Regions from separate parts of the Micromonospora sp. CPCC 205554 genome, predicted to be linked through region 1. Evidence: riboswitches for the same ligand, from Rfam matches in the RefSeq annotation. Region 1 holds a riboswitch; the other holds the start of a gene.

Evidence for each region. Region 1 has a riboswitch for glycine ahead of gcvP (aminomethyl-transferring glycine dehydrogenase). Riboswitches for the same ligand answer to the same signal wherever they lie in the genome.
Region 2: linked by a shared signal. The riboswitch ahead of gcvT (glycine cleavage system aminomethyltransferase GcvT) and the one ahead of gcvP (aminomethyl-transferring glycine dehydrogenase) in region 1 are both predicted to bind glycine.

The regions. Positions count from the first base shown of each region.
Region 1 is NZ_JBAKHP010000022.1:21,793-29,992, forward strand. It holds gene V6U82_RS23175 (bifunctional nuclease family protein) at 1-184, shown strand, start outside; gene V6U82_RS23180 (MerR family transcriptional regulator) at 352-939, shown strand; gene V6U82_RS23185 (group I truncated hemoglobin) at 1,375-1,764, shown strand; gene V6U82_RS23190 (globin domain-containing protein) at 1,767-2,942, shown strand; gene V6U82_RS23195 (DivIVA domain-containing protein) at 2,939-3,619, shown strand; gene V6U82_RS23200 (NAD(P)H-binding protein) at 3,669-4,325, opposite strand; gene V6U82_RS23205 (NAD-dependent protein deacetylase) at 4,414-5,256, shown strand; glycine riboswitch at 5,314-5,404, shown strand; gene gcvP (aminomethyl-transferring glycine dehydrogenase) at 5,478-8,200, shown strand, end outside.
Region 2 is NZ_JBAKHP010000034.1:2,176-10,375, reverse strand. It holds gene V6U82_RS27730 (LysR family transcriptional regulator) at 1-106, shown strand, start outside; partial or broken gene V6U82_RS27725 (acetamidase/formamidase family protein) at 296-1,254, opposite strand; gene V6U82_RS27720 (response regulator transcription factor) at 1,380-2,117, opposite strand; gene V6U82_RS27715 (collagenase) at 2,507-4,972, shown strand; gene V6U82_RS27710 (LysR substrate-binding domain-containing protein) at 5,081-6,043, shown strand; glycine riboswitch at 6,149-6,238, shown strand; gene gcvT (glycine cleavage system aminomethyltransferase GcvT) at 6,377-7,504, shown strand; gene gcvH (glycine cleavage system protein GcvH) at 7,536-7,913, shown strand; gene glyA (serine hydroxymethyltransferase) at 7,920-8,200, shown strand, end outside.

The DNA.
Region 1 (8,200 bases):
TGTGCGGGTGTCGGCGCGGCCGAGTGACTCCATCGCGTTGGCGTTGCGGGTGGGTGCTCCGATTCGTTGTGCGGAGCAGGTCCTCAGCGAGGCGGGGATCGTGATCCCGGACGAGCAGGAGGACGAGGTGGAGAAGTTCCGGGAGTTCCTGGAGCAGGTGCGTCCGGAGGACTTCGCGGGTTGAGGTGTTCCGGCCGGGTGGCCGGGGTCGGCGCGGTGGTGGCCGGCGCGGCGTGTCGCGGTGTCTCCTGCGGGTGAAGTCCGGGGGGCGGCGTTAGGGTTGCCGTGTCGAGGGGTGCGCGTACGGGGAGTCGGCGCGGCACCGCCACGGGCGCGGGGAGGTTGGTCCGGATGCACGAGCCGCGGGATCCTGGTCCGGGTGCGGAACAGCTGGCGGGTGTGGGGGCCGATCCGGCCGGTGACGGCGAGGTCGGTTACCGGGGTGTGACCGCGTGTTCGGCGGTGGGGATCAGTTACCGGCAGTTGGACTACTGGGCGCGTACGGCGTTGGTGGTGCCGAGTGTGCGTGACGCGTCGGGTTCGGGGACGTCGCGGTTGTACTCGTTCCGCGACCTGGTGGTGTTGAAGGTCGTGAAGCGGCTGCTGGACGCCGGGGTGTCGTTGCAGAACATCCGTAAGGCGATCGAGGCGTTGCGGTCGCGTGGGGTGGACGATCTCGCGGGCATCACGTTGATCTCCGACGGGACGACCGTGTACGAGTGCCGGTCGCCGGAGGAGGTGGTCGACCTGTTGCAGGGCGGCCAGGGGGTGTTCGGCATCGCGATCGGTGGCGCGTTCAAGGAGATCCAGGGTTCGTTGTCGCATCTGCCGGCGGAGCCGGTGGGTGGGCAGGAGCCGGCCGTGCCGGCGGTGGAGCCGGAGGCGGAGTCGGTGGGTGACGAGCTGGCGGCTCGCCGGGCGCGGCGCCGGGCCGGGTGAGCTGCGTCGCGTCTCGTTGACGGGATCGCGCCGCGCCCGAAAAGGGTGCGGCGCGATTCGTGTTTTGGTGACGGGGTGTGGTTTCCGCCTGCCGGTTGGGGCGGGTGGCCGGTGTGGACCGGGCCGGGTGAGAGTCGGCGCAGGTCACGGCATGTGTGCGCGTGATGTCCGAAAAGGACGGTACGTCGGGCGGGTTGACGTCGTGTGCGCGCATGGCTGCGGTGAGTCCACCATCCCCGGCCGGGTTGTTGACTGTCCGTGATTGACAGTTCTCGGGATCCGGACAGGGCGGGCGTGAAGTGTCGTGGGGGGCGCGCTATGGTCCGTTCCGGTCGTCGGCGTGTCGACGTCACGGCGGAACGCTGTGTGACGCCGCGCCGGACGGCTGGCCCCTGCCGCGGCGCTGCCCGCGGACCCCTGGTGGAAGGACCGAGCATGACGGTGACGAGCGAGACCACCCCGATCTCTCACTACGAGCGCATCGGCGGCGCGGCCGCGGTGAAGGCCGCGGTGGAGCTGTTCTACGACAAGGTGCTGGCCGATCCGGATCTGGCCGGCTACTTCGCCGATGTGGACATGGTGGAGCAGCGGCGGCACCTGGCGCTGATGCTGGCGGTGGTGCTCGGCGGCCCGAACGAGTACGCGGGCCGTGGGCTGGCCGAGGCGCACCAGCCGCTGGACATCACCGGTGGGCACTACGCGAAGGTCGGTGAGCACCTGACGGCGACGCTCGTCGAGCTGGGTGTGCCGGCGGACGTGATCGCCGACGTGCAGGTCGTGCTCGGGCAGGTGCGGGAGCAGGTCGTGTCGGCGGGGGACGCCTGAGCGTGGACGTCGCACGGCTCAAGCAGAGCTGGTCCCTGGTCGCCGCGCACGGCGACCAGGTGCCGCTCTACTTCTATTCGACGCTGTTCCTGACGCATCCGGAGACCCGGCAGATGTTCCCCACGAACATGGCCGGGCAGCGGGACCGTCTGGTGGCGGCGCTGGGGCATGTGGTGTCCCACGTGGACCAGGTGGACCGGCTGGTCGGGTTCCTGCGGGATCTCGGCGCGGATCACCGGAAGTTCGCGGTGCGCGCCGAGCACTACCCGGCGGTCGGTGAGGCGCTGCTGGCGACGTTGCGGCATTTCTGCGGTGAGGCGTGGACCGAGGAGCTGGCCGCGGACTGGGCCGCGGCGTACGGTCTCGTCGCGCAGGTGATGACCGAGGGCGCGCAGGCCGCGGAGGCGCAGTCGCCGCCGTGGTGGGTGGCGGAGGTGCTGACGCACGAGCAGCGCACGTTCGACGTGGCGGTGCTGACGGTACGCCCGCAGTATCTGTTGCCGTTCACGCCCGGCCAGTCGATCGGGGTGTCGCATCCGGCGGTGCGGTCGTGGCGGTACTACTCGCCGGCGAACGCGCCGCGTCCGGACGGCACGGTGGAGCTGCACGTGCGGGCCGCGCCGGGTGGTGTGGTGTCGTCGCGTCTGGTGTACGGGTGCGCGGCCGGTGACCAGATCCATCTGGCGTCGCCGGTGGGTGACCGGCTGACGTTGTGGCAGGCCGGGTCGTCGGATCTGCTGCTGCTGGCCGGTGGGACCGGCTGGGCGCCGGTGAAGGCGCTGGTGGAGCAGGTCGCGGCGGAGGGTTCGGGCCGGCGGGTGGACCTGTACGTGGGTGCCCGTTCGCGGACGGAGTTCTACGACAGCGAGGCGATCGACAAGTTGGCGGCGACGCATCCGTGGCTGCGGGTGTCGTACGTGGCCGGTGCGGATCCGGCCCGGCCGGGCGAGTCGGTGCGTATCGCCGACCGGGTGCTGGCCGACGGGGACTGGCGGTCGCGGCACGTGTACGTGTGCGGTTCCGACGAGATGGTGGGTCATTCGGTGGCGGCGTTGACCGGTGCCGGGTATCAGCCGGGCCAGGTGCATCACGAGGGTTACGGCAAGCACTGGTACGGCCCGGTGTGGCGGACGATGACCGGCGCGGACGGGTTGCAAGCAACGGAGGTGGACCGGTGAGCGCGGGTCCGATCAGCAGTTACGACGCGCAGCAGGTGTCCGGTCCGGTGCAGGTGCGGTTGACCTCGGACCGGGTCCGGCGGTGGGAGTTCGGGTCGGCGGCGTTCACCCGGCGTGGTTACGACCAGACCGATGTGGACCGGTTCCGGTTGCAGGTGGCCGACGAGCTGGATCTGCTGGCGGCGCAGGTGGCGAATCTGCGGGCGGAGAACGAGCGGCTCAACGACCATCTGGAGCTGCACCGGCACGGGGTGATCCCGAGCACCGAGGCGGCGGTGGCGCCGGCGGCGAAGGAGGTCAACCTGTTGTCGGCGGCGCAGCGGGAGGCCGAGCAGATCATCGCGCAGGCCCACGACTACGCGCGCCGGGTCGCCGAGTACGCCCGTACGCAGTACGAGAGTTACATGCGGGCGGCGGCGGAGGAGGCGAAGCGGGAGGCCGAGCGGGCGGTGACGGAGTACCGCAGCGCCGCCGGGAGCGGTTTCGACGACTCGGTGGCGACGCGGGAGGCGTTGCGGATCTTCGGCGAGATGATGATCTCGCACATGCAGGCGGCGGCCCGGCACCTCGACGACGGCAGTGAGCAGTTGTCGCGCACGATGGAGCGGATCGCCCGGGAGTTGCCGCAGGGCGGCGGGGGCTCGCCGCAGCCGGCGTTGTCCCGTCACCAGCGTTGACCGGCGTCCCGGTCCGCCGCGACGGGCGGGCCGGGACGTAGCCGGTGGGTCAGGCGGTGACCGCGGTGACCGCCTCGGCGATGGGGCTGTCCCCGCCGACGAGTTCCAGGGTGTGCCCGGCGGTGGCCGGGGCGTACAGCAGGGCGAGCAGGACCCGGGCCACGTCGGCGCGGCTGATCGCGCCGGGTTCGACGTGCCGGGCCAGGCTGATCCGGCCTGCGGGTTCGTCGTCGGTGAGCCGGCCGGGCCGCAGTACCGTCACGTCGAGGTCCCGTGCGGCGACGTCGTCCTCGGCGGCTTTCTTGGCCCGCAGGTACGCCGCCCACACGTCGTCGGTGCCGTCGGCGGGCGCGGCGTCCACGCCCATGGAGGAGACCAGCAGGTAGCGGCGTACCCCGGCCTGGACGGCGGCGTCGGCGAGCAGCACGGCGGCGCCCCGGTCGACGGTGTCCTTGCGGGCGGCGCCGCTGCCGGGTCCGGCGCCGGCGGCGAACACGACCGCGTCGGCGCCGGTCAGGTGGGCGGCGAGGGTGTCGACGTCGGTGTGTTCCAGGTCGCACACGACGGGTTCGGCGCCGGCGGCGCGCAGCGCGGCGGCGTGGTCGGGGTTGCGGATCAGTCCGAGCGCGGTGTCTCCGCGTCCGGCCAGTTCCCGCTCCAGCAGTTTGGCGATCTTTCCGTGCCCTCCGGCGATGACGACGCGCATGCGCTCAACCTAGCCCGGACCCGGCGGCCTCGCCGGGCGACCGGGTGAGCGGGTGGGAGGTGCGGGGCCGGTGAGGGACCATGGACGGGTGAGTGAGGCGTTCGAGGAACTGGCGCGGCTGGTGGCGGCCGGGGACGTGGTGGTGCTCAGCGGCGCGGGCCTGTCCACCGAGTCGGGCATCCCGGACTACCGGGGGCCCAGCGGTGCGGCGCGCCGGCACACCCCGATGACGTACCAGGAGTTCACCCGGGATCCGCTGGCCCGGCGACGGTACTGGGCGCGCAGCCATCTGGGCTGGCAGACCATCGCCCGGGCGGCGCCCAACGACGGGCACCGGGCGGTGGCCCGGTTGCAGGCGGCCGGGCTGCTCGGCGGGATCATCACCCAGAACGTCGACGGGCTGCACACCGCCGCCGGCGCCACCGGCGTGATCGAGCTGCACGGGCGCCTCGACGAGGTGACGTGCCTGGACTGCGGCAACGCCACCGGCCGTGACGAGCTGCACCGGCGCCTGTCGGAGGCGAACCCGGGCTTCGGCGCGCGGGTGGCGCGCGTCAACCCCGACGGCGACGTGGACCTGCCCGACGAGGCGGTGACCGGGTTCCGCACCGTCGACTGCGGGCTCTGCGGCACCGGCATGCTGAAACCGGACGTGGTGTTCTTCGGCGAGACCGTCCCCGCCCCGCGTGTCGCGGACTGTTTCGCGCTGGTCGAGCGGGCCCGGGCGCTGCTGGTGCTCGGGTCGTCGTTGACGGTGATGTCGGGGCGGCGGTTCGTGCTGCGTGCGGCCCGCCACGGCATCCCGGTGGCGATCGTCAACCAGGGCGTCACCCGCGGCGACGCCCACGCGGCGCTGCGCCTGGACGCCCCGCTGGGCGCCACGCTGTGCGCGCTGGCCGACCGGGTGACGGCGGCGCCGGCGCCGGTGTGATCAACCCCCGGGACATGAGCCGGAAACACGCCCGCTGGTAGCGTGGGAGGTGCCGGTACCACCCACGTGGGAGAGACCGTCGACCCGACGGCGCCGAAGGGGCAGATTCTCCCCGGAACCTCTCAGGCAAAAGGACCACGTGGGCAGGCGCTGTGGAGCGCGTCAGCGCGACTCAGGGGGAGGCCGACCCGTCGACCTCGCCCCACCAAGGAGCGCAGCGCATGACCGCAGAGCAGTTCGCCGACCGGCACATCGGCCCCGGCCGCGACGACGAGCGCCGGATGCTGGACACCGTCGGTTACAGCTCCGTCGACGAGCTGATGGACGCCGCGATCCCCGAGGTGATCCGCTGGCACGGCACCCTGGACCTGCCCGCCCCGGCGGGCGAGCGGGAGGCGATCGCCGAGCTGCGGGCCCTCGCCGCCCGTAACACCGTCGCGGTGTCCATGATCGGCCTGGGTTACCACGGCACGCACACCCCGGCGGTGATCCGCCGCAACGTGCTGGAGAACCCGGCCTGGTACACCGCGTACACGCCGTACCAGCCGGAGATCAGCCAGGGCCGGCTGGAGGCGCTGCTGAACTTCCAAAGCATGGTGTCCGGCCTGACTGCGCTACCAGTCGCGAACGCGTCGATGCTCGACGAGGGCACCGCCGCGGCCGAGGCGATGACGCTCGCCCGCCGCGCGTCCAAGAGCAGGAGCCCGGTGTACGTCGTCGACGCCGACGCGCTGCCGCAGACCGTCGCGGTGATCACCAGCCGCGCGGAGCCGCTCGGCATCGACGTGCGCGTGATCGACGTCGAGCGGGACGAGCTGCCGGCGGAGTTCTTCGGCCTGCACCTGCAGTACCCGGGCGCGTCCGGCGCGGTCCGCGACCACCGGGCGCTGGTCGAGGCGGCGCACGGCGTGGGCGCGCTGGTGACGGTGGCGGCGGATCTGCTGGCGTTGACGCTGCTGCGCCCGCCGGGCGAGATCGGCGCCGACATCGCCGCCGGCACCACCCAGCGCTTCGGCGTACCGATGGGCTTCGGCGGGCCGCACGCCGGTTACCTGGCGGTGCGGTCGGGCCTGGAGCGGATGCTGCCCGGCCGTCTCGTGGGGGTGTCCCGCGACGCCGACGGCAACCCGGCGTACCGGCTGGCGTTGCAGACCCGCGAGCAGCACATCCGCCGGGAGAAGGCGACCAGCAACATCTGCACCGCCCAGGTGCTCCTCGCCGTGATGGCCGGCATGTACGCCGTCTACCACGGCCCGGACGGGCTGCGGGCCATCGCCCGGCGTACCCACGAGGCGGCGGCGCGGCTCGCGGCCGGGCTGCGCGCTGGGGGCGTGCAGGTCGCGGACGTCGCGTTCTTCGACACCGTCACCGCGACCGTGCCGGGCCGCGCCGCCGACGTGGTGGCGGCCGCGGCGGCGCGCAACGTGAACCTGCGGCTGGTCGACGCCGACCGGGTCGGCATCTCCTGCGACGAGACCACCACGCCCGCGCACCTCGCCGCGGTGTGGGCGGCGTTCGGCGTCGACGGGTTCGACGGCGACGCCGACGTGGCCCTGCCCGACGGGCTGGCCCGCACGTCGGAGTTCCTCACCCACCCGGTGTTCCACAGCCACCACTCGGAGACGGCGATGCTGCGTTACCTGCGCCGCCTGGCCGACTTCGACTACGCGCTGGATCGGGGCATGATCCCGCTGGGGTCGTGCACGATGAAGCTCAACGCCACCACCGAGATGGAACCGATCACCTGGCCGGAGTTCGCGCACCTGCACCCGTTCGCGCCGGACGAGCAGACCGCCGGGTACCGGGAACTGATCGCGCAGCTGGAGGGCTGGCTGGCCGAGGTCACCGGCTACGACGCGGTGAGCGTGCAGCCCAACGCCGGGTCGCAGGGTGAGCTGGCCGGGCTGCTGGCGATCCGCGCCTACCACCGTGAGCGCGGCGAGGCCCACCGCGACGTGTGCCTGATCCCGTCGTCGGCGCACGGCACCAACGCCGCGTCGGCGGTGATGGCCGGCATGCGGGTGGTGGTGGTCGGCTGCGACGCCGACGGCAACGTCGACCTGGTCGACCTCGACGCGAAGATCGACAAGCACCGGGACGCGCTCGCCGCGATCATGGTGACGTACCCGTCGACGCACGGCGTGTACGAGACCGGCATCGCCCAGTTGTGCGCGAAGGTCCACGACGCCGGCGGTCAGGTGTACGTCGACGGCGCGAACCTCAACGCGCTCGTCGGGTTCGCCAAGCCGGGCCGGTTCGGGGCGGACGTGTCGCACCTGAACCTGCACAAGACGTTCTGCATCCCGCACGGCGGCGGCGGCCCCGGCGTGGGACCGGTGGCGGTGCGTTCGCACCTGGCGCCGTTCCTGCCCGGTGACCCCCTCGGTGCGCGCGCCGACGGACGGCCGGCGATCTCGGCGGCCAACCACGGGTCGGCGGGGATCCTGCCGATCCCGTGGGCGTACCTGCGGATGATGGGCGCCGACGGGCTGGCCCGCGCCACCGGCGTGGCGGTCCTGGCGGCGAACTACGTGGCGGCGCGGCTGCGGGGCCACTTCCCGGTGCTGTACGCCGGCAACAAGGGCCTGGTCGCGCACGAGTGCATCCTGGACCTGCGGCCGCTGACCAAGGCCACCGGGGTCAGCGTCGACGACGTGGCGAAGCGGCTGATCGACTACGGCTTCCACGCGCCGACGATGTCGTTCCCGGTGGCCGGGACGCTGATGGTGGAGCCGACCGAGAGCGAGGACCTGGCCGAGCTGGACCGCTTCTGCGACGCGATGATCGCGATCCGGGCGGAGATCGACAAGGTCGGCTCGGGGGAGTGGCCGGCGGGGGACAACCCGCTGTCCAACGCGCCGCACACCGCGGCGATGGTGTCCGCCGACGAGTGGCCCCACCCGTACCCGCGGTCGGTGGGCGCCTACCCGGCGGGTGTCGACCG
Region 2 (8,200 bases), on a different contig from region 1:
CTGGTGGAGCCGACCTCCCATGGCGGTCCGGGAGTCGCAGTCGTTCCCCTCGCCGGGGAACCGCTGCGCATGCACCTCACGCTCTGGTGGCATCGCCGTCGCATGAGTGCCGAACAGGCCGACCGCCTCTTCGAGGTTATCCTCGGCACCTACTCGACGTTCGCGATGGAGAGCCCCGTTTTCCAGCCGCGCTGGTCGAGGCACCCATCAGCTTGTCTGACGGCGCCTCGCGACGACGAACAGCACTCTCATCGACCAGCAAGCACGCCCCGGTGCGTGGAGGGATCGACGACCGCTATCCCGCCGAGGCGGCGGTCCGCTTGAGCCGATCGTGTGCGTCGTCGTAGGCGGTAGCAGGATGGGGGAGCACGTTGCCGAGGGCCGACCGCCCTGCCTGCGAGACGAGCTGATGAGCGTCCAGCATCTCCAGCCCCGCCAAGGATCCGACCCAGCTCACCAGATCCTGGTGAGCTATTCGATAGGCGTCATCGAGAGGACGGGCGCAGCCGATCGACATGAGATCGAGGTCGGTCTCCAACCGTGGCCAACTAATTTGCCATCCCTTGATCACCTCAATGGCGACAGTGGTGACGGTAGCGATCGCCACACCGGCCGGACAGGCCTGGCCGTGCCCCTGGCGAGCGTAGCCGTCACCGAGCGCAAGCATCGCCCCGTGAACGTTGACACCCAGGTACAGGGTCGCGCCCGCACGCGCCTCGGGGATGTCGAGCTTCCCGCCGTAGAAATCAGGCACCATGGTGGACCGAGCCTCGAGTCTCCCGGGAGACACGCCTATGGTGCCGATAGTCGGCTCCAGCGGCAGGTCCACCGCATGGTCCGTTCTCGTCGGCTGGAACCGGACCGTTCCAGCCCGACGATCTATCTCATAGAACCAGACCCGCGCCTCGACCGGTGCGCCAAGCGCGAGCGCTCGCACACCGGATCCGAGCGCGCCGATGTGTGGAGGCGTGGACGACACCCCCAGTCTCGCGCGGGAACGATCGAGACGATGTGGATGGCGAGTGTGTCACCGGGCTCGGCCTCCTCGATCAGGAAGGGTCCGGAGACCGGATTCAGATGCGGCGTCTCCAACATCCAGGACGACAGGTCGGACACACTGCGAAGCCGGCCACCGAAGCAGTCCTCGGTGTACACCTCCAGCACGTCACCGGAGCGCAGATGCGCGACTGGTATCCGACCCCCGAACGTGTAAGCGAGTTGTCGCTCGGCGGGCCGATGACCGATCTTCCCCATGACATCACACTCGTCCCTCGTCATGCTGCTTCGTCTGGTAACGGCCCGCCGGACCACGTCCCTTGCCGCAACGCATCGCGGTCCTCCATGAAGTGCGCCGCGGCGCGGCCCAGAACGATCGGCGATCAACGCGCCGCATCGCTCCCGGATGTCTGCGTGATCTGCTCCCGCGCCGGAACCGGTCGCAACGAGACTCCCCGCCCCCGAGCGGTGTGCAGGTATTTCGTGCCTGTCGAGCGCTCGCCCAGCTTGCGCCGCAGACGGGACAGCAGGACGTCGAGGGACGCCGCCGACGGCAGGCCCTCCGCGCGGATCCTCGTCCGTAGCTGCGACCGTGGCACCACCCGGCCGGGGTGCTCCGCAAGATAGGCGAGAAGCTCGAACTCGGTACGCGTCAGCGCCACGGGTCGTCCGTCCACTGAGACGCTGCGACCTGCCACATCGATGCGAAGAGCGCCGACCTCGGACGGCGCCGGAGGCGGTGCCGGCGGAACCCGGCGCAGCAGAGCGCGGACGGAGGCGTCAACCACCGCGGGTGGACACGGCTTCGGCAGGAATCCGTCTGCGCCGGCGCGCAGCATGCGGACGACGTCATCGTCGATACTCCTGATGCTGTGTGCCAGAACCGGGCGGCGGGACGCGACACACAGCAGGCGCATCAGCAGCAGCCCGTCCACCGCCGGCACGACCGGGTCTACGATCACGACATCCGGCCTCCGGTGGGTGTGGCAGGTCAGGTCGGACAGCGTCCGCCCGCTCTCATGGAGGGCGATCTCGGTGACCAGATGACCGAAGCGCGTCAACTGATCGCCGAGTAGGCGCCGATAGCGATGGTCTTCGTCGATGAGCAAGATGGTCGCCATGGTTGCCGTCCGGTGTCTGAATCGTGAACACCTGGACGATCGCACGACCGGACCGCCCGCTTTCATGTCATCTGTCCATCACGTCGCCTGATCGATCCGACGACCCTCGACGCATCGCTCACAGGTTCCGGTAAGGCCCAGGCGGGCCACCCTGACCACCCGCTGTGGACTCGTTGTGGCCGCCGGAGCCGCCTGGCTAGCGTCCACCCCCCAAGCATCCATCGAAGTGCGTCAGCGCCTTTGCTGGATCACACCCTCGCCCATGAGGAGAGAGCATGTCTGGACACCCATTGCGGCGAAGACTAGGTCAGCTGTTCGGCGCGCTCACCGCGCTGACGCTCGCCTGCGGCGTCATCGCGCCGCCGGCCGCCGCGAACACGGCGCGGCCCGTGCCACCCGGGCAGCAGGCCAGAAAGACCGATGCGGCACCGCCGGCAGCGGGCGATGCGACTGTTCGGGGCAAGGACCGGGTAGACCATGTGAGCGAGCAGGCGCTCCCCGTACACAAGCGCCCGCCGCAGCCGGCCGCGAAGGACGCCGCCCGCGTCGACTACGACCGCCCCGCAACCGCGAAGCGACGCGCTCGGCCGTCGGACGCCGGGTCTCGCGCCGCCGCTGCCGCCTGCAGCCCCGCAGACTTCACCGGCCGAACGGGATCGGCGCTGGTCAGCCAGATCAAGGGATCCACTGTCGACTGCATCAACAGCCTGTTCAGCCTCTCCGGCAGCGATGCCTACAACGCCTTCCGCGAGGCGCAGATGGCAAGCGTCGCGTACGCCGTGCGGGACGGCTCGCCCGGCTACCCGGGTAACCCCTCCACCGGCATGCCCCAGCTCGTTCTCTACCTGCGGGCCGGCTACTACGTGCAGTGGTACGACACGAGCGTCGGAACGTACGGGCCGGCACTGCAGACCGCAATCCGCTCAGCGCTCGACGCCTTCTTCGCGAACGCACGCGCCTGGGACGTGACCGACGCCAACGGTGAAACCCTGGCGGAGGCGGTGACGCTCATCGACAGCGCACAGGAGAACGCCCGATACCTGTTCGTGGTGAACCGGCTCCTGACCGGCTTCAACTCGTCGTACACCTCGTCCTGGTACATGCTCAACGCGGTCAACAACGTCTACACGGTGCTGTTCCGAGGCCACCAGGTGCCCGCGTTCGTCTCCGCCGTGCAGGGCGACCGCACCGTGCTCGACAACCTGTACAACTTCGCCAACACCCACGCCGGCCTCCTCGGCACCGACAACGGCTACCTCACGTCGAACGCGGGCCGGGAACTCGGACGATTCCTGCAGCACGCCCCGCTCAAGCCCATCGCGCGGCCGATGGCGTCGGCGCTTCTCTCGCGAAGCAACATGACCGGCCCGACCGCGCCGCTCTGGGTCGGCGTCGCCGAGATGACCCAGGCATACGACGTCGCCAACTGCTCCTACTACACCACCTGCAACCTCTCCGCCCAGCTGACCAGCTCTGTCCTGACGATCAACTACACATGCAGCCCATCGATCAAGATCGTCGCGCAGGACATGACCTCGGCTGAACTGAGCCAGTCCTGCACCAGCCTGAAGGGCCAGGACGCCTACTTCCACAGCCTGGTCGGGGACAGCGGGCCGGTGGCAGGCGATGTCAACACCGACATCAAGGTTGTCGTCTTCAACTCGAGCACCGACTACCAGACCTACGCGGGCGCCATCTACGGCATCGATACGAACAACGGTGGTATGTACCTGGAGGGCAACCCGCCGGACCCCAGCAACCAGGCAAGGTTCATCGCCTACGAAGCCGAGTGGGTCCGGCCGGCCTTCCAGATCTGGAACCTCAACCACGAGTACACCCACTACCTCGATGGCCGGTTCAACATGTACGGCGACTTCAGCGCCAACATCACCACACCTACCATCTGGTGGATCGAAGGCTTCGCCGAGTACGTCTCCTACTCCTACCGGAACGTCACCTACACCAGCGCCCAGAACCAGGCGGGCAACCACACCTATGCGCTGCGCACGCTGTTCGACACCACCTACAACAACGACCAGACGCGCATCTACAACTGGGGCTACCTGGCCGTGCGGTACATGATGCAGTCCCATCGGCCGGACATGACGACAGTGCTCGGATACTACCGATCGGGGGCATTCAACGCCGCCCGCACGTACCTCACCAGCACCATCGGCTCGCGCTACGACGCCGACTTCGACGCCTGGCTGACGCGCTGCGCGGCAGGGGATTGCGGCGGGGGCACCACGCCGCCCCCGACCAACCAGCCGCCGTCCGCCTCGTTCACCGTGGCGACCAGTGGGCTCACCGCCACCTTCACCGACCGGTCCACGGACGCCGACGGCAGCATCGCCTCACGGCAGTGGGCCTTCGGGGACGGGAGCACCTCGTCGACCGTCAACCCCAGCAAGACCTACGCTGCGGCCGGCACCTACACCGTCTCGCTGACGGTCACCGACAACCAGGGAGCGACCGCGAGATCGTCCCAGACCATCTCGGTCACGACGGGCGGCGGCACCACCATGCCGGAATGCGGCGGCACTGACACGCGTACCCTCGACCGCAACTGCCAGCGCAGCGGACGCTCCGCGACCGCGGGCAACTACGACTACCTGTACATCTACCTGCCCGCCGGCGTCAGCACCCTCACCATTGCCGCGGCCGGCGGCACAGGCAACTGCGATCTCTACTACAGTCCGTCGAGCTGGGCCACCACCAGCAACGCCACCCGCTCCTCCGCCGGGGCCGGCAACACCGAGTCGCTGGCCATCCCCAGCCCGGCCGCCGGGTACCACTACATCAGCCTCTACGGGAAGACCGCCTGCTCCGGCGCCACGGTGAGCACGCGCTACTGAACCCCATGTGATGGGTATGAGCGCGCCGCCCGGCGGGAGTCGCCGGGCGGCGCGCCCGCCTGGCCTGTGGCCACCGCGCCGCCTGCGGTCGCGTGCATAATCTCGGTCATGGGCATCGATGTGCGCCACCTGCGGGCGATCAGTGCCATCGCCGAGGCCGGAAGCGTGACCGGCGCCGCCGCCCGCCTGGGTCTGTCGCAGCCCGCGCTGACGGCCCAGGTGCATCGGATCGAGAAGACGGTCGGTGGGCCGCTGTTCGTCCGAAGCCGTACCGGTATGCAACCGACCGAACTCGGCAAGCAGGTGCTCCAGCGCGCCCGCGTCGTGCTGGCCGAGGTCGACGCGCTCGTCGAGGACTTCGGCGACCGGCACCCCAATCCGGGCCTGCTCCGACTCGGCACCGTCCACATCGCCTGCGCGGGCAGTATCGTACGTCATGTCGCGGAAGCGTTCCCGGATCCGGAGATCGCGCTGCAGATCGAGCCGTCCTCGCGCCTGTTGGTGGAGGCACTCACCCGGGGCCAGTTGGATGCCGCGTTGCTGGGCATCCTTGAGGGCTTCGAGATGCCGATCGGTCCCACGCTCACCAGCCGGCCACTGATCCCCCGTTACCCGATCTTCGTCGCCATGTCCGCCTCCCACCCGCAGTCCCACCACGAGCAGGTGCGGCTGGCCGACCTGAGAAACGAATCGTGGGTGTGCCCGCCGGGGCCGGACGACGGCTCACTTGCCTCGCTGCGACGGGCCTGCCGCGCTGCAGGTTTCGAGCCGAAGATCCGGTACGAAGCGCCGAGTGGCGCCGCGCACCCACTGGTGGCCGCCGGAGACGGTGTCCGGCTGGTCGACCCGACCTGGGCCCCGGCCGCCGGGACTCGGGTGCTGCCGCTGCGCGGGGAGCCGCAGTTGCTGGCCAGGCTGATGGTCGTCTGGCGGCGCGATGCGCTGACCTCGGCACAGAGCAGCACCCTGTTCCAGGCCATCACCCGGGCCTACCTGGATCACGTCAACGACAACGCTGCCTTCGCCCGATGGTGGCGGGCCAATCCCCACGCCCATCCCGCAGCGTCGTAGCGATCCGACGGCGATATATAGGCATCAGCTATGGGCAGGATGATGTTGACGCGGTATGTGCCGTCATCTAACCTGCGAATGGCCCACAACTACATAGACACCATTCGAACCTGCACGGGAGAGACTCCGTTCATTCGGAGCGCCGAAGGAGCAAACTCCCAAGAAACTCTCAGGCCCCATTACCGTGCAGGCGAGGTGACTCTGGAAAGCAGACGACCGTCGTCTCACCCACGGTGCAAGCCGCTGACGCAGCGGTGAAGCTCTCAGGTCAATGACAGAGCGGGAGGCAACCGACCGTTCGACGCCGCGTGCGTCGGGACGAGGAGCGCCCCCGTGCACCAGGATCCTGCGGCTCTGCTCCGCTCACCTCTGCATGCGTCGCACATAGGACACGGAGCTCGATTCACCGACTTCAGCGGCTGGCGGATGCCCCTTCGCTACGGAAGTGAGCTCGCTGAGCACCGCGCCGTACGCGAACAGGCCGGCCTCTTCGATCTCAGCCACATGGGTCAGCTCGAGGTGTCGGGGCCGGAGGCCCCGGCAGCACTGGACTACGCTCTGGTCGGGCACCTGTCCGCCGTACCGATCGGCGGCGCGCGCTACACCATGCTCTGCGACGCCGCCGGCGGGGTGCTGGACGACCTCGTTGCCTATCGTCTGGCATCGCACCGGTACCTGCTGGTCGTCAACGCCATCAACACACGCGTCGTACATGAGGCCATCAGGACCCGTTGTGCGGACTACGCGGCCTGGGCCGCCGACCGCACGAACGAGCGGGCGATCATCGCGGTGCAGGGGCCGCGCGCCGCCCCCATCGTGGAAGCCCTGACCGGTACGGGACTCACCCGGCTCCGCTACTACACCGTAGCGCTACTGGACATCGACGGTCGGCCAGCCGTCGTGGCTCGTACCGGCTACACCGGCGAAGACGGCTTCGAACTGCTCGTACACGCCGAAGACGCGGTCCGCACGTGGGAAGCAGCGCTTGTGGCCGGTCGGCGTCACGGCTTGACGCCCACGGGGCTGGCGTGCCGCGACACCCTCCGCATCGAGGCTGGGATGCCGTTGTACGGCGCAGAGATCGGCCGTGACGTCACCCCGTTCGATGCCGGGCTGGGGCGGGTGGTGTCCTTCGTCAAACCAGGCGACTTCGTCGGACGAGCCGCGCTGGCCGAGGCCCACAAGAGCGGCGTCACCCGTCGGCTCGTCGGCCTCGTCGCGTCCGGGCAGAGAATTCCCCGAGCGGGCCAGCAGGTGGTGACGCTGACCGACGACGGCCATGGTGCTGATCCGGTCGGCCTCATCACAAGCGGCGCCCCGTCACCCACATTCAAACGACCGATCGCGATGGCCGGCATCCGTGCCGGCACCGGCGACAGCATCCGGCTGGCCGTGCAGATCCGGGGGACCACCGAGCCCGTCGAGATCGTCCCTCTTCCGTTCTACCGTCGTCCGCGGTGATCGCGGCCATTCCTTGCGAGGGTTCAGCGTCATGAACGTACCGGAACACCTGAAGTACAGCCTCAACCACGAGTGGGTCAACGACTCGGTTCAGCCGGCCGAAGTAGGCATCACCGCTTTCGCCGCCGAAGCGCTCGGTGATGTCATCTATGTGCAACTGCCCGAGCCGGGGAGCCACCTGACTGCCGGTGACGTGTGTGGAGAGGTCGAGTCCACGAAGTCGGTCGCGGAGCTGTACCTCCCGGTCAGCGGAGAGGTCGTCGCCGTCAACGAGGCGGTCATCGCCGATCCGGGCCTGATCGGCGTCGATCCGTACGGCAAAGGCTGGCTTCTGCGGGTCCGGTTGGCGCAGGTGCCTTCCCTGATGTCGCCGGACGAGTACCGCGCCTTCTCCAACGAGTCGCGGTAGGCCCCGATGGCAGCCTTCGACGATGATCTGGCCGACCTCGACCCCGTCGTCGCCGAGGCGATCGGCCGGGAGCTACGCCGCCAACACGAGACCTTGGGCATGATCGCCTCCGAGAATCTCGCGCCCCGAGCCGTGCTTCAGGCGCAGGGATCGGCCCTCACCAACAAGTACGCGGAGGGCTACCCGGGGCGGCGCTACTACAGCGGATGCGAGCATGTCGACGACATCGAGTGCCTGGCGATCGACCGGGCCAAGCGGCTGTTCGGTGCCACGTACGCGAACGTGCA